DNA from 3 places in the Aliivibrio fischeri ATCC 7744 genome. Region 1 is predicted to be linked to each of the others. Evidence: predicted binding sites of a transcription regulator. Region 1 holds the regulator's gene; each other region holds the start of a gene.

What was found. Region 1 encodes MetJ, which represses methionine synthesis genes. Its sites were predicted from a motif close to TTAGACNTNTANANGTCTAA; they were not measured.
Region 2: metE (5-methyltetrahydropteroyltriglutamate--homocysteine S-methyltransferase) is a predicted target of MetJ. The motif match lies at 4,564-4,583, and genes of this name have one in related genera.
Region 3: metA (homoserine O-acetyltransferase MetA) is a predicted target of MetJ. The motif match lies at 1,993-2,012, and genes of this name have one in related genera.

The regions. Positions count from the first base shown of each region.
Region 1 covers NZ_CP092712.1:2,599,860-2,606,480, reverse strand. Annotated here, with positions in the region: gene AVFI_RS11910 (carbohydrate porin) at 1-971, opposite strand, end outside; gene AVFI_RS11905 (alpha-amylase family glycosyl hydrolase) at 1,371-3,392, opposite strand; gene metJ (met regulon transcriptional regulator MetJ) at 3,512-3,832, opposite strand; gene AVFI_RS11895 (O-succinylhomoserine (thiol)-lyase) at 4,179-5,345, shown strand; gene AVFI_RS11890 (bifunctional aspartate kinase/homoserine dehydrogenase II) at 5,345-6,621, shown strand, end outside.
Region 2 covers NZ_CP092712.1:1,992,631-1,999,251, reverse strand. Annotated here, with positions in the region: gene AVFI_RS09190 (YgiQ family radical SAM protein) at 1-562, opposite strand, end outside; gene dcuC (anaerobic C4-dicarboxylate transporter DcuC) at 932-2,299, opposite strand; gene AVFI_RS09180 (hypothetical protein) at 2,630-3,337, shown strand; gene AVFI_RS09175 (DUF4250 domain-containing protein) at 3,405-3,599, shown strand; gene AVFI_RS09170 (LysR substrate-binding domain-containing protein) at 3,586-4,497, opposite strand; gene metE (5-methyltetrahydropteroyltriglutamate--homocysteine S-methyltransferase) at 4,718-6,621, shown strand, end outside.
Region 3 covers NZ_CP092712.1:2,344,972-2,351,592, forward strand. Annotated here, with positions in the region: gene AVFI_RS10800 (YeeE/YedE family protein) at 1-77, opposite strand, end outside; gene AVFI_RS10805 (FAD-dependent oxidoreductase) at 268-1,914, shown strand; gene metA (homoserine O-acetyltransferase MetA) at 2,037-2,978, shown strand; gene AVFI_RS10815 (anaerobic C4-dicarboxylate transporter) at 3,243-4,571, shown strand; gene AVFI_RS10820 (NupC/NupG family nucleoside CNT transporter) at 4,644-5,858, opposite strand; gene AVFI_RS10825 (DUF2301 domain-containing membrane protein) at 6,246-6,621, shown strand, end outside.

The DNA of each region.
Region 1 (6,621 bases):
ATTTGCCAGTTTTCCGAAATGTTTACCACACCGCCTGAAGTGAAGAAGATAGATTCAGCATTGTCATCGCCACCTGACCAGCTACCAAAGTTCACACCACGGTTTTGCGCTGCGCCTTTACCGTAAGCAATCGCTGTTTGTGACCAACCATCTAGGCCGTAGTAACTAGAGTTTAATGTGATAGATGCGCCAAAACCGTCATCATCTTGAACATTAGCTTGAGTGATGTATTTGAAATCAAAATCTAAGCTACCAAAGCCAACATCAACACCGTAGTAGTATAAATCGTGTGAGGTTAGTGTTTGTCGACCATCAGCACCGGGACCATTATTGATATCACCGTCTGTATCTGCAGCAACAATTGCAAAACCTGCTGTGTTGCCACCAAGTTTAGTTTGAATACCTGCACCAACACCTGATGATTGTTTCCAGAATTCACCCGATAGTGCACTTGCAGAACGGTTTAGGTAACGTTGACCACCCCAGATAGACGTATCTTCACCTAGGTAAGATAAACCACCAATTTCAACATAAGTTTCTTTGATTTCAAATTGTGCCGTTGTGTTGGCTTTTTGGCTACCAGGAGATGAGTAAGCGTAAGAGTTACCATTACCGTATTCAGAACGAACGACAAAGTCAGACCAAACACCATTAGCATGTTCAGTATGTTTTTTGATTACGAATTCAACTTGGTTAGTACTTTTTCCGTGAGTACCTGCTGTTTTATAGTCTGGCTTACCAAATTCAGTATCTACTGTTTCGCCATCAACCATACGGAAGTTCATTGACGCGTAACCGTGAACTTCCCAACCATCTGAAATAACATCAGTTCCATTTACTTTTTCAACTTTTGGTGCAGCTTCATCACCTGCGATGACATCCAGTGCAACATCGGTTTCTGCAAGTGTAGCGCCAGAAAATAGTGCTGTAGAAACAGCTGCGGCAAGCAATGTGTATTTATTCATTTTCATCTTAAAATCCTATTTCATATTTTGATTTGAAAACGTTTACTTAACTCATGGCAGTGTAGGGAAGTGAAGTAAACATCTGTCGTTATCGAACGAGACACAGATTAAAAATAAATAGGTATTTTGCCCTCCTCCTCTTTTTAAGGATGATAGGGCGTAGTACTAAGGATGAGAAAAATGAATGGCAGGTCTTCTTTTGATAATAATCACACTTAGTAGGAGTGATTGAAAATATTTATGAGATAAGGCTCACGTCGAAAGATATTTTGAAATTAGAAATAATGAAGAAAATCGTAAAAGAGGGAAATTAAGAAATAATCAGAAATGTGATCTAACCAACAATAGACATTGTTGGCTAGAAATAGTTCATATTTTATTCATTAATTTAAGGTAAAGGAGGGGTTATTTACACTTAGAAACCATCATTGATTTTGGCTCTCCTTGGGAAGTGAACTCTAAGCTCCAAACGTAGTTACCATCTTCAGGAAGATAGATGGCGGTATCTTGGCCATAGCCACCAGTAATGAGTTTATTTGATTGTCCCAATTTGGGTGATAGTCCTTCGGCTGTGTATTGAGCGCCCCAGTCTTTTGTTGCATATTGCATTTTATAAGGGCCTCGTTTTTCATTGATGACCACTTGATAAATGTTGTTTCCTTTATATTGATACGCTCTGGTTTCTTTATGGCTCCAACGAGAGTCAGAGAAATCGCCAATTAAATATAAGGTATCTTGTAAAGGGGCGTTGGTGTCTGTGATAGTAGGGTTATCGCATTGCGCCATAAAACCACTGCCATATAGCGCTATTTCTTTTTGCTCTGTGATAGGTCCTGTACTATTTGGCTCTTCTATTGTTAAAAATCGACTTTCAAAGTTGGATAATGGGATGGTGTATATTCCATTCATTGGAGTAAAAATCTGCTCGGTGATGAGATCAATTAAGTTACCTTTTGACCCAAGCTGTTCTGCATCTAAGGAGAGCGTTTGATCTGCCTCTTGAGTACTTACCATATAAACAATTGCATCATTTTCAGATTGTTTATGATCGATATAGACTTCTTTATTTGCTACTAAATTAACTCTTTTACCCTTAGATAAAGCAGGGTGCTTAATACGTAATTGCATTAATGCGGTAACGTAATTTTTTAAATCCGTTTGCTCTGGAGTCAACTTGGCGGTAAGACCATCAATTTTGGCAGATGATCGAGCTATGTGATCATCACAAAGCCCTTTAATGGCACAGGTATCTTTATTCTCTTTTTTGGAAAAACCGTCAACTTGATCACCAATTTCATCACCATAGTATAGGGTTATTGGGCCTGTATAAGCGGCTTGAAAAGAGAGGGCTGCTTTGTGTCGAGTCCAATAGTTTTTGTCATTTGGATTAGCAATATCACCACGTTGAAGTAAGTCACCAAAGCGAACAACATCGTGATTTCCTAGCATTAAATTCGGTACAGCATGAGGAGGGTAAAGCTCGTGCATTTGCATACCTTGATTAAGCCAATCCCCTCCTTTATGTCCTACGCCACTTTCATTAACTGCAAAGGTTTCAGCAATGCGAAAACGCAGAGGAAAGTCAAAAGCTGAGCAAAGAGCAGGATTTTGTTCGCTGCCATAACCTGTTTCAGTTATGTAGTTTTCGTTATTCCAGATCTCGGCAACCATATAGCCGAGTGGATTTACTTGTTCACCTTTATTATTGGTATAAAAGGTTTCTTTTGATGCGGCGTCAACGGCTTTACGAATGTTCGTCCAAGATTGTGTTGGCACTTGGTAGGCTTGGTCTAATCGCCAGCCGTCGATTTTTAATTCTTTAATCCAGTAGGTTGCGACTTCTTTATAAAAAGCTTCGCTTTCAGGGTAGTTAACAGGATTGTGCTCTCCTGCTGGAAGTAACCCTGTTGGCGATGGCTTAATCAGTCCTTTTTTATGGTGGCCAAATACGCCATCAAATAATACGTAAATACCACGCTTGTGAGCCTCTTCAACCAGTTCTTTGGCTTTTTCTAATGTGCCAAAGCGTGGATCTATTTTAAAAAAGTCAGTAGCAAAATATCCGGTAGCATCGAGTTTATCAGCCCAATGGTCTTGATTATCTAGAGGGGCAGATTCAAAGACAGGAGTCATCCAAATGGCATTCATACCAAGCGATTGAATGTAATCTAATGAATCAATAATTCCTTGTAAGTCGCCATTATGATGACTTGGGCCATAGCCAGTGCCATGTCCGATTGTGTTATCACCATCGACAAAGCTTTCGACCATGATTTGGTAAATTCGTAAGTTATCGCTTTGTGCCGTCATTTGCGGATCACACTGATAAGCTAAGGAAGAGAGGTCATTATTAGATGTTGAGCTACATGCGCTCAAAAGTGAGGTAATAGCGAGGGCTATTGTTGTTTTTGCGATCTGTTTTTTCACAGTAAGTCCTTTATATTTATAAGTAGGGCACTGTGATTATTTATTAGCCAAGAGGGAATGTAATCCTCCTAATTTTATTAAAAGAAGGAGGAGACAAAAGGAGGAGGAATAAAACGTATTTACTCTTCGTCAAACGCTTCGAATTCGATCCCCATTGCCGTCATTAATGCTTTTGCTTCAGCTGGAATATCATCTGGACGATCTTTACGTAGATCTTCATCTGTTGGTAAAGGCTGGCCAGTGTATGCGTGGAGGAATGCTTCACACAATAATTCACTGTTTGTCGCATGACGTAGGTTGCTTACTTGGCGACGAGTACGCTCGTCAGTAAGGATTTGAAGTACCTTTGTTGGAATAGAAACAGTAATTTTTTTTACTTGTTCGCTTTTTTTACCATGTTCGGCATAAGGACTTAAATAGTCACCATTCCAATCAGCCATTGTTCACCTTCGTTCAGAATTATTGATGTATATAAGTAGAATAGGCGATTTTAGCGATATTTACCGCTAAAAGTAAAGACATATAGACGTCTAGAAGTGTTGACGTCTCATTTTGTGGTGGTAAAGTAGACTATATACTTATGGATTAGCGTATATCAGTCATATTAATTATATGAGCGGGAAATTGCGAAGGAAAATTATCTATTATTAGAAATAAATTTCGGTAATTAATTTTATGTAATTATGAAATTTAAGACATGAAGATAAAGACATTCCCTTGTAAGCCTGTTTAGATAGTTTATATCGTTGGTATTACATTACTGCACCGCAGTTTGGAAGGGAAATTATGAGCGAAAGAAAACCTGCAACTATTGCTGTTCGTACCGGCATTGAAACAGACTCACAACATAACGCTGTTGTGCCACCTATCTACTTATCAACTAACTATAGTTTCCCAGAATTTGGGGATGTGCCTAAGTATGATTATGCTCGTTCTGGAAATCCAACTCGAACTCAATTAGAAACCACTCTTTCAGATTTAGAAGGTGGTGCAGGTGCAGTAGTAACTAACTGTGGAACATCCGCTCTTAATTTAATGGTATCGGCACTGCTTGGTCCTGACGATTTAATTGTTGCTCCCCATGATTGTTATGGAGGAACTTATCGATTGTTTAATACCCGTGCAAATAAAGGAGATTTTCAAACTTTATTTGTAGACCAATCTAATACTGAAGCTTTAGATGCTGCAATTGCTAAAAAGCCAAAATTAATCTTACTTGAAACCCCTTCAAATCCATTAGTACGTGTGGTGGATATTGCTGAAATTTGCCAAAAAGCGGCTCAAGTTGGTGCGTTAGTCGCAGTAGACAACACTTTCCTTTCACCTGTACTACAGCAGCCTCTCTCTTTAGGGGCGGATTTTGTTATTCACTCTACGACTAAATATATTAACGGACATTCTGATGTTGTTGGTGGTGTACTTATCGCTAAAACAAAAGATCATGCGGATGAGCTTGCATGGTGGGGGAACTGTATTGGAGCTACTGGTACTGCATTTGATAGCTACTTAACACTGCGTGGTATTCGAACATTGGGTGCACGTATGCGTGTGCATGAAGAAAATGCAATGGAAGTTCTCAAATGTCTTCAAGAACAGTCATTAGTAGGTACGATTTACCACCCAAGTTTACCTGATCATCCCGGTCATGAAATTGCAAAGCGTCAACAAGCAGGCTTTGGTGCTATGCTCAGTTTTGAACTAAATGGTTCACTTGAGCAATTGAAAGTATTCGTTAAAGAATTGAAATACTTCTCTTTAGCCGAGTCTTTAGGTGGTGTTGAAAGTTTGATTGCGCATCCAGGAACTATGACACATAGAGCGATGTCTGATGAAGCTCAAGAAGAAGCCGGATTAGCTCCAACATTATTGAGATTATCTGTTGGATTAGAAGATAGCCGAGATCTTATCGCTGATCTTCAACAAGCATTTACGATTGCCGCAGAGGTGAAATAATGACAAAACCTTGTTCTCGTCAATTACACAAATTTGGTGGTAGCAGCTTAGCTGACCCTGAGTGCTACCGCCGAGTTGCCACCATCTTAAAAGAATATTCAAATGAACATGATTTGATTGTTGTTTCTGCTGCAGGTAATACAACAAACCGTATTTTAGAGTGGATAGATAACCTTTCTAAAGATGGGCGTTTAGCTCATAACACATTAGAGTCTTTGCGGACATACCAACAGGAACTGATAACTGAATTACTGTCTGCTGAGAATGCTGAACCTTTATTGGCTGTTTTACATCAAGAATTGATTGCGATAGGGCAATTACATGCACCGTTAACAGAGGTGCAGCAAGCTGATGTATTAGGTCATGGTGAAGTATGGTCTTCAAGATTACTTTCTGCGTATTTAAATCAAATTGATTTACAAGCAGCTCCTCTTGATTCTCGAACCTTTCTAAGGGCAGAGCGAGCAGCGCAACCTGAAGTGGATCGTGTGCAGTCTTGGCCTTTGTTTAAAGAGCAGGTAGCTCAGCATCCACATGGACGAATTGTGATTACTGGTTTTATGGCTCGCAATCAAAAAGGAGAAACCGTACTTCTTGGTCGAAATGGTTCTGATTATTCGGCAACCATGATTGGTGCCCTTGGTGAGGCGTCGTGCGTTACTATCTGGAGTGATGTTGCTGGTGTGTTTAGTGCTGATCCTAGAAAAGTTGAAGATGCGTGTTTACTGCCATTATTAAGATTGGATGAAGCGAGTGAGTTAGCTCGTTTAGCCGCGCCTGTATTGCACAGTAGAACATTACAACCTGTAGCTCAAAGTGCATTAGATTTGAGTCTACGTTGCAGTTATCAGCCTGAATCTGGTTCAACCCGAATTGAGCGTGTATTGGTTTCTGGACGAGGCGCAAAAATTGTCACGTCATTAGAAGATGTCTATTTGATCCAGCTTGGCTTTGGTCGTGGACAAGATTTTGAACGCGCTCAACAAGAGGTTCTTTCTTTACTTACTCGTTCTCAACTGCAGCCATTAGCCTTAGAGCCTCAAGCTGATCAGTTTACATTATTGCTCGCTTATACTTCTGAAGTCGTGAATGAAGCGTTAGAAGTGCTACAAAACTCAGCGGTACATGCTGAAATTAAGCTAAAAGAAGGCTATTCAATGGTTGCTGCTGTTGGTGCGGGGGTTACCGCGAATGCCATTCATAGTCATGGTTTTTATCATCAACTGAAAAATTCCCCTCTTGAATTTGTGTACGCATCAGAATCGGGTTTAAGCCT
Region 2 (6,621 bases), 610 kb from region 1:
AAAGAAGGATGTCACCCTTTGCATCAAATAATACTGAGCGGCGAACTTTATCAGACCAGTAATCGTAGTGTGCTAAACGGCGTAAGCTTGCTTCAATACCACCTAAAACAATCGGTGTGTCTTTGAAAGCTTCACGACAACGCTGCGAGTATACAAGAACAGCACGATCAGGGCGCTTTCCGCCTTCATTATTTGGCGTGTAGGCGTCATCGTGGCGAAGTTTTTTATCTGATGTATAGCGGTTGATCATTGAATCCATGTTGCCAGCAGTAATACCAAAAAATAAATTTGGTTTTCCTAGCTTCATGAACGCATCTTTATTATCCCATTTAGGCTGAGCAATAATACCAACACGGAAGCCTTGAGATTCAAGTAAACGTCCAATAATCGCCATACCAAAACTTGGATGGTCAACATATGCATCTCCGGTAACAATAATGATGTCGCAGCTATCCCATCCTAATTGTTCCATCTCTTTACGAGAGGTTGGTAGAAACGGAGCCGTTCCATAGCATTCTGCCCAGAATTTCGGGTATTGATTAATTGGAGTTACGTTGTGCATTAGTTCACCTCAGAATTTGGAGGCCGAATTATACCGATTTGAGGGGGGATTAACCAGAAAAGAAAGCCCTCATTATGAGTAAGGGAGTTCTAGTGGTCGTTGAACTACATATATAAACGACATAAATAGGTGATAGAAATGGCTAAAAAGGAAAGTGCGAAAATGATAGCCGTATCTTTAATCATTAGTATGTGTCCGTATGGTTATAAATATTGATAAGACAAATGTATCGTTAATTTATAAGATTTGCGTGAGCATTAGGTAAATTGTTTGTAAGGAAAATGCCTACCAGCCTATTTATTCTGAAAGATAAAAAAACGCCAGTAACGTTGAATTACTGGCGTTTCAATAAGTTATCGATTTAACGTATTATGCGTACATTGGAACAAGAACCATAGTACCGATGATTACTGTGATTAAGCCACAGATAACCGGAACCGATGTACGTTTTACCACTTCAAACGGGCTGATTTTTGCCATACCAGATGTCGCAACGATAACACCAGATACTGGTGAAATAGTACGACCAAGGTTAGATGCTTGAAGCATTGGAATGATAAGGAATGCAGGGCTAAGACCCATTTTACCAGCAAGCTGAGGTGCAAGCTCTACGAATGCGTAGAAAGGAGCATTACCAGAACCTGTTGCGATAGCAGCAGCAACGGTTAAACCCGTTAGTAGAAGCATTAGAGCCATACCACCCGCACCTGCTTTATCAGCTAAGTGAAGTAGGTTATCAATTGCGCCAACAGACATTAGACCTTGAGCAAATACACCCGCAGCAACTAATAGCATAACTACGCCTTTAAATGCATCAGCCATACCTTCATAGCAAGATTCTAAATCTTCTAATGTTTTTTTACCGTTCAGTTTATTGGTCGTAAAGTTAACTAACGCACCAATAAAGATAGAACCAACAACGATAGTGTAAATATCTAAAGATAGACCAGGGATTGTCTCGCCGTTAAACAGGAAAACACCTACGATTGGTAAGAAAGGAAGAATCGCATAGTAAGATGGTGCGTTCACTTCCATTGCAGAAATATCGACTTTCTCCATTGGTGTGTTTTCTTTCTTATCAAGATATTTATTCCAGAAGAAAGCGGCTGCTGCCATCACGATGATTGCACAAATAGATACAGGAAGTACGGTTTCAACTGCGAAAACATGAAGTGGTAAACCTGACTTCTCTGCTGCAACAATAACGTCACCTGATGTAGGTGAAAGGATGATTGCTGCTGGTGATGCACATACTGCAACCGCTGCAGGGCGTGAGATACCCATTGCCGTCATCATCGGGAATAGGGTTGCCATTAATAGAACACCAAGGCCTGTAGCAGAACTTACAGCAAGAGACATTAGACACGCTACGATGTAAGCAGCAACTAATAGAATGTAAGGTGATTTAATGAATGCTAATGGTTTTGAAAATTGCTTAACAACGACATTATTTGCACCGATGTGAGTCATGTAAGAGGCAAAACCACAAAGAAGCATGATTTGCATACCTAAGCCGCCGCCACGGTACTGAAGCATGTATTTTACATACTCAAGCGCATCGGTTAATAGGCTACCTGTAGCCGTTACTTTTGCAGGAAGAACTGAATGACCTAAAAGACCTGCAATAATTAGCAGTGCTAAACCCGCTGTCAGTAATACGCCTGCAGCTTTATATCCTTTTACGATAAAGTAACCAACAAATATGGTGATCACTAAACCAATTAATAACTCCAACATGGAATTTCCCTCTATTAAGTTTCAAATATTCAAAAATTGTGTAATTTACAAACATCTTCTTACACATTTCATCACACAAATTTACCTAAGTTTTATCTGTGGCACATCTGATACTTTGCATCTATATGATCTAAAACAAACAAAAAACAATTCTGTTAATAGTGCGATGAATAATTGTTATTTTTATTGTAACAAAAGGATAAAAACTTGAAATTAAGCAAGGTATTTTTGAGATCTTAATAAGAATAGGTTGTTTTTTAACCGTGACTAGACGAAGGGAAAATAGCGTTTATACTAGCTTGATTCAAATTCCGTAAATAGAACTTCATTATGTTATTTCAAACTATGCAATATATCCTTATTCCTGCTTTGCTTGGTGCTCAAATTATTTTGACCATCATTTTGCATAAAGGAGATATTTGCCCAGGTCAACGTGGTCGCGTACATAAGTGGTTGCCTGCACTGATTTTAGGTTGGTGTGCGATTGCTGGTTTTGGTATGACTTACGCGCCGATATTTGCAATGAATTTTATTCCTGCAATCGCAATTACTGGTTTTTATTTAAGTGTAAAAACGGGTAAAACACGAGATAAAGGGCCACTGATTGTTTTGGCATTAGCCAATGGTTTTGCCGCTGCAAGTTTTGTTAATTTAGCACTTGGTTCTGGGTCCTTTACTCAATTATTTTATGCGTTAATCGGTCCATTTATTTTTGGTGCTCTATTTGCTCACCTGCTTTTAACTCTTGCTCGTACTCGTCTACAAGCCTTCCATAAGATTTTACCAATTAGTGGTATCGTTGGCGGTATCATTATGGCTGTGATTTTACTTTGCCAAACATTAAGTGTTCATGAGATCTTTCTAGATCGTATGGCAGTGAAGTTAGCGATTGCTTTAGGTTTGATGCTATTAAGTATTGGTTTTTGGACTTATCACTTATTTAAACAACAGGCGATCAAGTGGCAATTTTTGCTAATAGCGAACATTATTATGGCTATTTCTGGTTATTATCAGTTTCAGTTGTTTTTTGTGAGATAGAGCAAACATTCTGTTCGAAAATTGGTCTAATCTAAGTTTGTCTCTTAAGCAACATGGAGGGTATAGATTGGATTTAAGCAACGCACATGGCCTAGAAAGTGGGATTCTACTCGGCATCATAAATGAAAAATTGCGCTTGGAATGCCACAGTCTAGAAGAATTATCCAGCATGTATGAGCTTGATACACAAGGAGTTCAAGACAAGCTCAGTAGTTTGGGTTACCAGTATGACCCATTAACAAATCAATTTAAGTCATTTTAATCCCAACTAAATGACTCTGGCTCTGCTGTTTCGCAGTAGAGAAAAATGCTTGTAAATATTTTTTATCATGTTCGCTGTCTCTAACGGCAGCGAACAATCTTCGCCACAATCCTTTCCCTAACGGTTTACTCTCGATTAGTCCTTGTCGTGAAAACTCACTGATAGCCCAATTTGGTAGAGCTGCTACTCCTAAACCTGCTGATACCATTTGTACTAACATCAATGTGTTTTCGGCTTGTTTCCATTTTGCAGGTTCTACATGATTGGGTGATAAGAAATGCTTAACGACATCTAATCGCTGCTTTTGCACTGGATAAGTCAACATGGTTTGATCTAATAAATCTTTTGGTTCAATACTGTCTTTATTGGCGAGCGGGTGATTGGTTGCTATGATTAAACGCATCTCAAAATCAAATAATGGTTCATAATGCACTTCACTGCGTGGCTGAATATCAGAGGTAATAACGAGATCTAAATCGCCATTAACCAAAGCAGGTAAAGGCTCAAATCCAAAACCCGATGAAAAATCCAATTCTACTTCTGGCCAACTTACTTGATATTCTTTAATGGCAGGCATTAACCATTGAAAGCAAGAATGACATTCAATTGCCATGTGTAATCGTCCGTGTAAGTCTTCTTTCAAACTGGCAATTTCGTATTCCGCTTTTGCTAACTTAGGTAAAAGATCATCGGCGAGTTTTAATAGGATCTCGCCTTCAGAGGTGAACTTTACTGGACGTGTTTTTCGTAAAAATACGCTGCTGCCTAAACGAGTTTCAAAATCTTTAAGCTGATGTGATAACGCTGATTGAGTGAGATGAAGAGCGTTTGCTGTTGCGGTTAATGATCCTGTATCACGCAATGTGGTTAAGGTTTTTAGATGTTTTAATTCAATCATTACTGTTCCTCAAGTTCCGTTTGAGTAAGTTCAATTATCTTCACAGTAAAGTGAAAAGGCTACAAAGTAAACATCTAGACGGCTAAATAAAGTTAATCGATTTAAATAGAAATTTGTTTAGTTGAATATAATTCATAATCAAAGTGAAAGATTAGAAATTGTACAGTTAGAAAAAAAACGTCATTGTTTAGCCATCCAAACGGCTAAAGGAATTAGACAAATGACAACAGAATTGAAGACAAAAACCGTAACTCATATTTTAGGTTATCCACGAGTTGGTGCTCAGCGAGAATTAAAGTTTGCTCAGGAAAAATATTGGCGTGGCGAGATAGAGCAGAAAGAACTATTGGCCGTAGGCAGTGAATTACGCCAACGTCACTGGAAAGATCAATCCGCTTCAGGGCTGGATTTTGTGACTGCGGGTGATTTTGCTTGGTACGATCATGTATTAACCACAAGTTTACTCTTAGGGCATGTGCCAGCCCGTCATAGTAACGGTTTCCCTGATTTAGATACGTTATTTAAAGTAGGGCGTGGTCAATCTCAAAACAGCTGTGGCTGTGGTGAAGCCGCATCGGATATGACCAAGTGGTTTAATACCAATTATCACTACATCGTGCCGGAATTTTCTAAAAACGATAAATTCAATGTGAGTTGGTCACAACTTTTTGATGAGATTGCAGAGGCACAAAAGCAAGGACATAACGTTAAGCCTGTTTTATTAGGCCCACTTAGTTACCTTTGGTTAGGGAAAGAAGTGAATGATGAAGAGGTTGAACAAGGATTTGATCGTTTATCATTATTGCCTCGTCTATTGACCGCTTATCAAGCTATTTTTTCTAAACTTAGTGCGTTAGGGGTTGAATGGGTTCAAATTGATGAGCCAATTCTCGCATTAGAATTACCAAAAGCATGGGCGGACTCTTTTAAATTAGCTTATCAAGTGATTCAAAGTGATGTGAAATTACTTTTAACCACCTATTTTGACGGCGTAGAGCATCATTTAGATAAAATCACAAAACTTGCAGTAAATGGTTTACATATTGATGTTTCTGCGGCTCCTGACCAGTTAGATGCGATTGTGAGTGCACTGCCAAAAGAGTGGGTATTATCCGTCGGTGCCGTTAATGGCCGTAATGTATGGCGTGCTGATTTAGAACGTTTGCATGAAAAACTGCAGCCAGTAAAAGATGTGTTGGGTGAGAAGTTATGGATTGCAAGTTCATGTTCATTATTGCATAGCCCCGTCGATTTAGATCAAGAGACGGAACTATCAAAAGAAACGCTGCAATGGTTTGCGTTTGCTAAGCAAAAATTAAGAGAAGTGACGCTGTTAGCAGATGCGCTAGATGGCAATCAAAATGCGATTTTAGCTTGTCATCAATACAGTCAACCACTGCGTGAGCGTGAGAGTGCGGAGCACATTAATAAGCCAGCAGTACAGCAACGTTTAGCTGCTATTACGCCAGCGTTAGCCGAGCGTGCAGAAGCATATTCTGTTCGAGCACAGTATCAAGCTGAAAAGCTGGGCTTACCATTATTACCAACCACCACGATTGGCTCTTTTCCACAAACCTCAGATATTCGTCAGCAACGCAGTGCATATCGAACGGGTAAGTTGAATGAACAAGATTATGTTACCGCAATGAAAGGACATATTGCTGATGCAGTAGAGCGTCAGGAGCGTTTGGATCTGGATGTGCTGGTACATGGTGAGGCTGAGCGTAATGACATGGTTGAATATTTCGCTGAGAATCTAAATGGATTTCAAGCAACACGATTTGGCTGGGTGCAAAGTTATGGTTCTCGTTGTGTAAAACCAGCAATCGTGGTGGCTGATATTGAGCGTGAAGCACCTATTACAGTGAGTTGGACGCAATACGCTCAATCGTTAACGACCAAACAAATGAAAGGAATGTTAACTGGCCCGGTAACTATTCTTGGTTGGACGTTCCCTCGTGAAGACATTACACGTAAAGAAATCGCACAGCAGCTAGCTTTGGTATTACGAGATGAGGTTTCTGATCTTCAGCAAGCGGGTATTAATATTATTCAAATTGATGAACCTGCGATTCGTGAAGGGTTGCCAATTAAGAAAAGCGATCAAAAAGCGTATTTAGATTG
Region 3 (6,621 bases), 250 kb from region 1:
CCATTTAACAAAAGAAGTAGCGTAGCAGAGACACCTAAAAGCATACCGCCAAACAAAGAGAACCATGGAATCGTCATTTATCAATACCTGTTAGATTGTTTTTTAAACATATATTTTAGATTACGGTCACCAATTAAATTAGTCAATACTTATTTAGCAAATTAAAATTTAACAAAACAAATATTAGACAAAGCTAATTTAAATAACTATAGTAAAAAACAATTGAGCATAAATTGCTCTGATTTTTTCATTATGAGGGAAATCGGAATGACCAAAATTGTAATTATTGGTGGCGTTGCTGGTGGTGCTTCTGCAGCAGCAAGAGCACGTCGTTTAAGTGAAGATGCACAAATTATCATGCTAGAGCGTGGGCCTTTTGTTTCTTTTGCTAACTGTGGATTGCCATATCATATTGGGGGTGACATCAAAGATCGCGATAATTTACTACTACAAACTCCTGATAGTTTTTTAGCTCGTTTTAATGTTGATGTGCGTGTAATGAACGAAGTAATAAGCATTAACCGTGGTGAAAAAACAATTACAATTAAAAACTTAGTCGATAATACTGAGTACCAAGAAAATTATGATTTTCTTTTATTAAGTCCAGGTGCAGGTCCCATTGTTCCCCCTATCCCAGGTATTAATAACTCACTGACATTTTCTCTACGTAATGTCCCTGATATGGATCGTATTATCGCCTCAATTAGAGACAATAAACCACAACATGCAACGGTTGTTGGTGGCGGTTTTATTGGATTAGAAATGATGGAAGCTTTCCATCAACTCGGTATCAAAACAACACTATTAGAGCTAGCAGATCAAGTAATGACTCCAGTTGATCGTGAAATGGCAGGCTTTGTTCATAAAGAAATCAAAGATAAAGGCATAGATCTTCGATTAGGATCAGCACTTCAAGAAGTCATTGAAACTGAAACTGGATTAACACTTTCTTTGAGTACAGGTGAAGTTCTAGACACCAATCTATTAATCATGGCTATTGGTGTTAAGCCTGAAACCAAACTAGCAAATGAGGCTGGATTACAGCTTGGCGAATTAGGTGGTATTTATACTAATGATCAACTACAAACCAGCGACCCATTTATCTATGCCGTTGGTGATGCCATTGAAGAAAAAGATTTTGTTACTGGTAACCAAACTTTAGTTCCACTTGCTGGCCCAGCAAACCGTCAAGGCCGTATGGCCGCTGATAATATGCTCGGTCGAAATGAGAGTTACCAAGGCACTCAAGGCACCGCTATTTGCAAAGTATTCGATTTAGCTATTGCTTCTACAGGTAAAAATGAAAAAACGTTAAAACACGAGGGCATTAGCTACGAAAAAGTATTTGTCCATACAGCAAGCCACGCAAGCTACTATCCTGGCGCTGAAATCGTTTCATTTAAACTGTTGTTTTCGCCAGAAACGAGAAAGATTTTAGGTGCCCAAGCCGTTGGTAAAGATGGCATAGATAAACGAATTGATGTTATGGCTGTTGCTCAACGAGCAGGAATGACAGTTGATCAACTTGAGCATTTAGAACTCACTTATGCTCCACCATTTGGCAGTGCGAAAGATGTAATAAACCAAGCCGCTTTTGTAGCAAATAACCTTATTAAAGGAGATACCAAAGCGATTCATTTTGATGAAGTGGAGCATCTTAATGAAAATCAAATCTTACTTGATGTAAGAAATCCTGCTGAGTTAATCAATGTTGGTTATATTAAAGGAGCAATGAATATTCCAGTAGATCAACTTCGCCAGCGATTGAATGAACTACCTAAAGACAAAGAGATCATCATTTATTGCCAAGTTGGACTACGTGGGAATGTCGCCTATCGTCAGCTTGTAAATAATGGATTTAAAGCTCGGAATCTAATTGGTGGTTATCGTACTTATTCTTTTGCTAATGCCTAATTAATCGCTTTAATCTCTAATAAAGGACGTAATCAGCGTCCTTTATACACTCGACACTCTGACAATTATGAGGTAAGTTTAGAAGTATAGACGTATAGAAACCCAAAACTTAAGGATAAGTTGTGCCGATCAAAATACCTGACCAACTCCCTGCAACTGAAGTATTACGTGAAGAGAATATCTTTTTCATGCAGGAATCTCGTGCTACCACACAAGCGATTCGACCTCTTAAAGTCATTATTTTAAATTTAATGCCAAAAAAGATTGAGACAGAAACTCAATTTTTACGCTTACTATCTAATAGCCCATTACAAGTGGATGTAGAGCTATTACGTATTGATAATCGCACTAGCAAAAATACACCAACCGAGCATTTAGATACTTTTTATCGTCAATTTGAAGGCATTAAAGATCGTAACTTTGATGGCCTGATCATAACAGGAGCACCACTAGGATTGGTGCAGTTTGAAGATGTTATTTATTGGGATCATCTACAAACCATCATGACATGGGCAAAAGATCACGTCACTTCTAGCTTGTATGTATGCTGGGCAGCACAAGCTGGTTTAAAGCTACTTTATGATTTACCAAAGCGTACACGTAAAGAGAAACTTTCAGGCGTTTATAAACATACTAACCTTGACCAACACCACCCTATTCTACGCGGTTTTGATGATCAATTTTTAGCACCTCATTCTCGCTACGCTGATTTCTCTGCTGATTATTTAAAGTCACATACTGATTTGGATATTCTTGCTACTTCCAAAGAAGCTGGTGTGTATTTAGCGGCCACCAAAGATAAGCGAAATGTATTTGTCACTGGTCATCCAGAATATGATTCATTCACATTACACAATGAATACGTTCGTGACTTAGGAGAAGGAATGGAACCAACGATTCCTGTTAATTACTACCCTGATGACAACCCTGATATTACACCAAAAGCGACATGGCGTAGTCACGGACACCTGCTCTTTTCTAATTGGCTTAACTACTGTGTTTACCAACAGACACCGTATGATCTTGAACATTTCTCTGAGCAAAACTTCACAAGAGATGAGTAACCTTAACTCATTTTAATTAGCGGGTATTATTCTTCATACATACCCGCCACAAGCACAAAACCACCACTACAATCTGATAAATAGAGCACATTTTGTCCTTTTTTGATAAAAAATGAGCTTTGGTTTAATTCAGATCAACCCTGCATCTATTTATAAAATCAACAACAATCTAAATGAGAACAAGCTCAATAAAACCCTATGAAATGTAAGGTATTAATAGCCTTAGTTGATTTTAATTATAATTGCGTTAACGCAGGTGGTTGTATGTTGTATTTTGAATTTCTCTTTTTATTACTCGTTCTCTACATCGGTTCTCGATACGGAGGGATCGGATTAGGGGTTGTATCTGGTATTGGTTTGGTGATTGAAGTATTTATCTTCAAAATGCCACCGACTTCTCCGCCCGTTACAGTAATGCTGATCATCTTGGCAGTTGTTACCTGTGCTTCAATATTAGAAGCCGCTGGTGGTTTAAAGTATATGCTGCAAGTTGCTGAGCGGATTTTAAGAAAGAATCCAAAACGCGTCACCATCATCGCTCCATTTGTAACTTATGCAATGACGTTCTTACTAGGTACAGGTCACGCTGTTTATTCAATCATGCCTATCATTGGTGATGTAGCATTAAAAAATGGTATTCGTCCTGAGCGTCCTATGGCTGCCGCATCTGTTGCGTCTCAAATCGCAATCACTGCTTCACCATTATCTGCCGCAGTTGTGTATTACCTAGCTCAACTGGTTGATATTGATGCCTCTATTACATTAATGTCGATTTTAATGGTTACTGTACCTGCAACGTTATTCGGTACTTTAATGCTGTCTCTTTATAGCTTACGTCGTGGTAAAGAGTTAGAGGATGATGAAGAGTATCAAGCACGTTTACAAGATCCGGTTTGGCGTGAAAAAATCCTAAATACAACATCAACATCTCTTGATGAAGAGCTACCAACAACTGCTCGTAATGCCGTTCTGATCTTCTTAGGTGCCATCGTTTCTATCGTTATTATTGCTATGTGGCCAGAAGTACGCACCATTACTGATGGCGGCGCACCAATCAAAATGTCTGTTGTAATTCAAATGATGATGTTGGCTTTTGGTGGTGTGATTTTACTTGCAACGAAAACCGATCCTCGTGATGTTCCAAATGGCGTTGTGTTTAAATCAGGAATGGTGGCGGCAATTGCTATTTTTGGTATCGCATGGATGTCAGATACCTATTTCCAATATGCCATGCCTCAATTTAGAGCCGGTATTGTAGATATGGTAACGCTTCACCCTTGGACGTTCGCTTTATCACTATTTATTGTATCTGTTGTGGTTAACTCACAAGCGGCAACAGCTCGTATGATGCTACCCGTTGGTTTAGCTCTGGGTTTAGAGCCTGCACTGGTTATTGGTTTAATGCCAGCAGTATATGGATACTTCTTTATTCCTAACTACCCATCAGATATTGCAACCGTAAACTTTGATAGCTCGGGTACAACTAAAATTGGTAAGTACTACTTTAACCACTCATTCATGTCAGTCGGTTTAATCGGCGTGGTTTCAGCCTGTATTCTTGGCTATGTCTTAGGCCAAATTGTGATTGGTTAATTCCACTAATCAATACAAAAAAAGCCCATGCAAATACCATTGCATGGGCTTTTATTTTCAATAAACGATGTTTTACATTGCTAAGCTAAAGAATAAACCAGCTAAACATGCACTCATTAAGTTAGCTAATGTACCCGCTAATACTGCTTTAAAGCCCATGTTTGCAACGTCAGCACGACGTTCTGGAGCCATCACACCAATAGAGCCTAATTGCACAGCGATTGAACTGATGTTTGCAAAACCACACAGTGCAAAAGTAATAATTACTTGGCTGTATGCTGATAACTGATCTTTATGCTGAACAAAGTCGATAAATGCAACGAATTCATTAAGAACCACTTTTTGACCAATGTAAGAACCAGCCATTACCATTTCAGCTTTTGGAATACCAATAACCCATGCGATTGGAGCAAATAAGTAACCAAATACGGTTTGCAGTGTAATACCAGCAAAACCAAACCACTCAGCAACCATTTCTAATCCACTGTTAAGCATTGCAATAACACTCACAAAGGCAATCAACATCGTACCTACAGCAACCGCAATCTTCATACCATTCATTGCACCACTTGCAAGAGCATCAATTACGTTGCTTTGCTCACTTTTATCAATGGTTACATCATGTTGGTCAACAGGCGTTTCTTGCTCAGGAATTAAAATCTTAGCCATTAATAAGCTACCAGGAGCAGCCATAAAACTTGCAGCAATCAGATATTTAAGTTCCACACCTAAACCAGCATAACCACCCAGTACACTACCGGCAACCGATGCCATACCACCCGCCATTACAGCGAACAGTTCAGAACGAGTCATTTGAGCTAAGAATGGGCGAATAAGAAGAGGAGATTCACCTTGAGAAAGGAAGATGTTACCTGTTGCAACGAGAGATTCTACTTTACTGGTACCTAAGAATTTTTGAATTCCGCCACCAAGAACAGAAATCACTTTTTGCATAATACCTAGATAATATAGAGCGGAGATTAGAGCACTGAAGAAGATAATAATAGGAAGGACGCGAATAGCAAAAATAAAACCAGAAGAAGCAAGATCACCAAAGAGGAATGCTATCCCTTCATCCGCAAAACCAAGTAAGCTAGAAACACCACTACTTAATCCCGCTAACGCTTTTTGCCCCAAAGGAAAATACAATACTAAAGCAGCAAAAGAGAGTTGTAATAAAAAGGCTTTAAATACTAATTTCCAGTTAATTGCTGAACGCTTCTCTGAAAATACCCAAGCACAAAAAATCAGTGCGCACATGCCTAATAGGCTAAATAAAATATTCATAATTATGCCTATGAGATTTTAGAATAAAATGAAGAAACAAAAGGAGCCGCCATCGTAGATGACGAGATCGGTGAAGAATGACTACACCAAGAGGAAGTTATAATAGAAATAAAGATATTCATTGTTTACCCTTTACAAGCTGTTTAACAGTAGCTGGTCCTAGTCCTTGGGGTCATTCACTGTATCCCTGTGACGGCTTGTATTGGGAGAAGGAGTATACATATAGATGATTTAAAATCACGAAATATGTGACATAAATCACCAAATTTTACTTATTTGAAAAAACAGAAGCATCTATTTACTACAAACAAATAAATTATTTTTCTCTACAGTATCCAAAAATACACATAATCAACTAAATTAATACAATAAGATAAAGGAAATATTATGGCGAGTATTGATCATATCGAAAAACTGGATGCGCTAGATAAGCTAAGTGTGGTGACATATCGTACAGGGATTACCCTTTTTGGTATCGCACTTATCCTTTTTAGTCTTGCGATAGCTGATGATATTGGATTAATCATTATAGAAAACGTTCACTTAATGGATTTTTCATTAACTTTAATCGCAGTATCATCTGCGATGAGTGCGGCTAATCTTCATGTTTATGATAAAACAGTAAGGCTGATTATTACTTGGGCTGCGTGGATAGGCTTAGTTTTACTCATCACGATTGATAGTGAACAATTGATTTGGCTTCCTATTGGGTTTCTCTGTGCTTGCTTCTCAGGCATTGCTCTTAAAGAATCCTTTTGTTTTA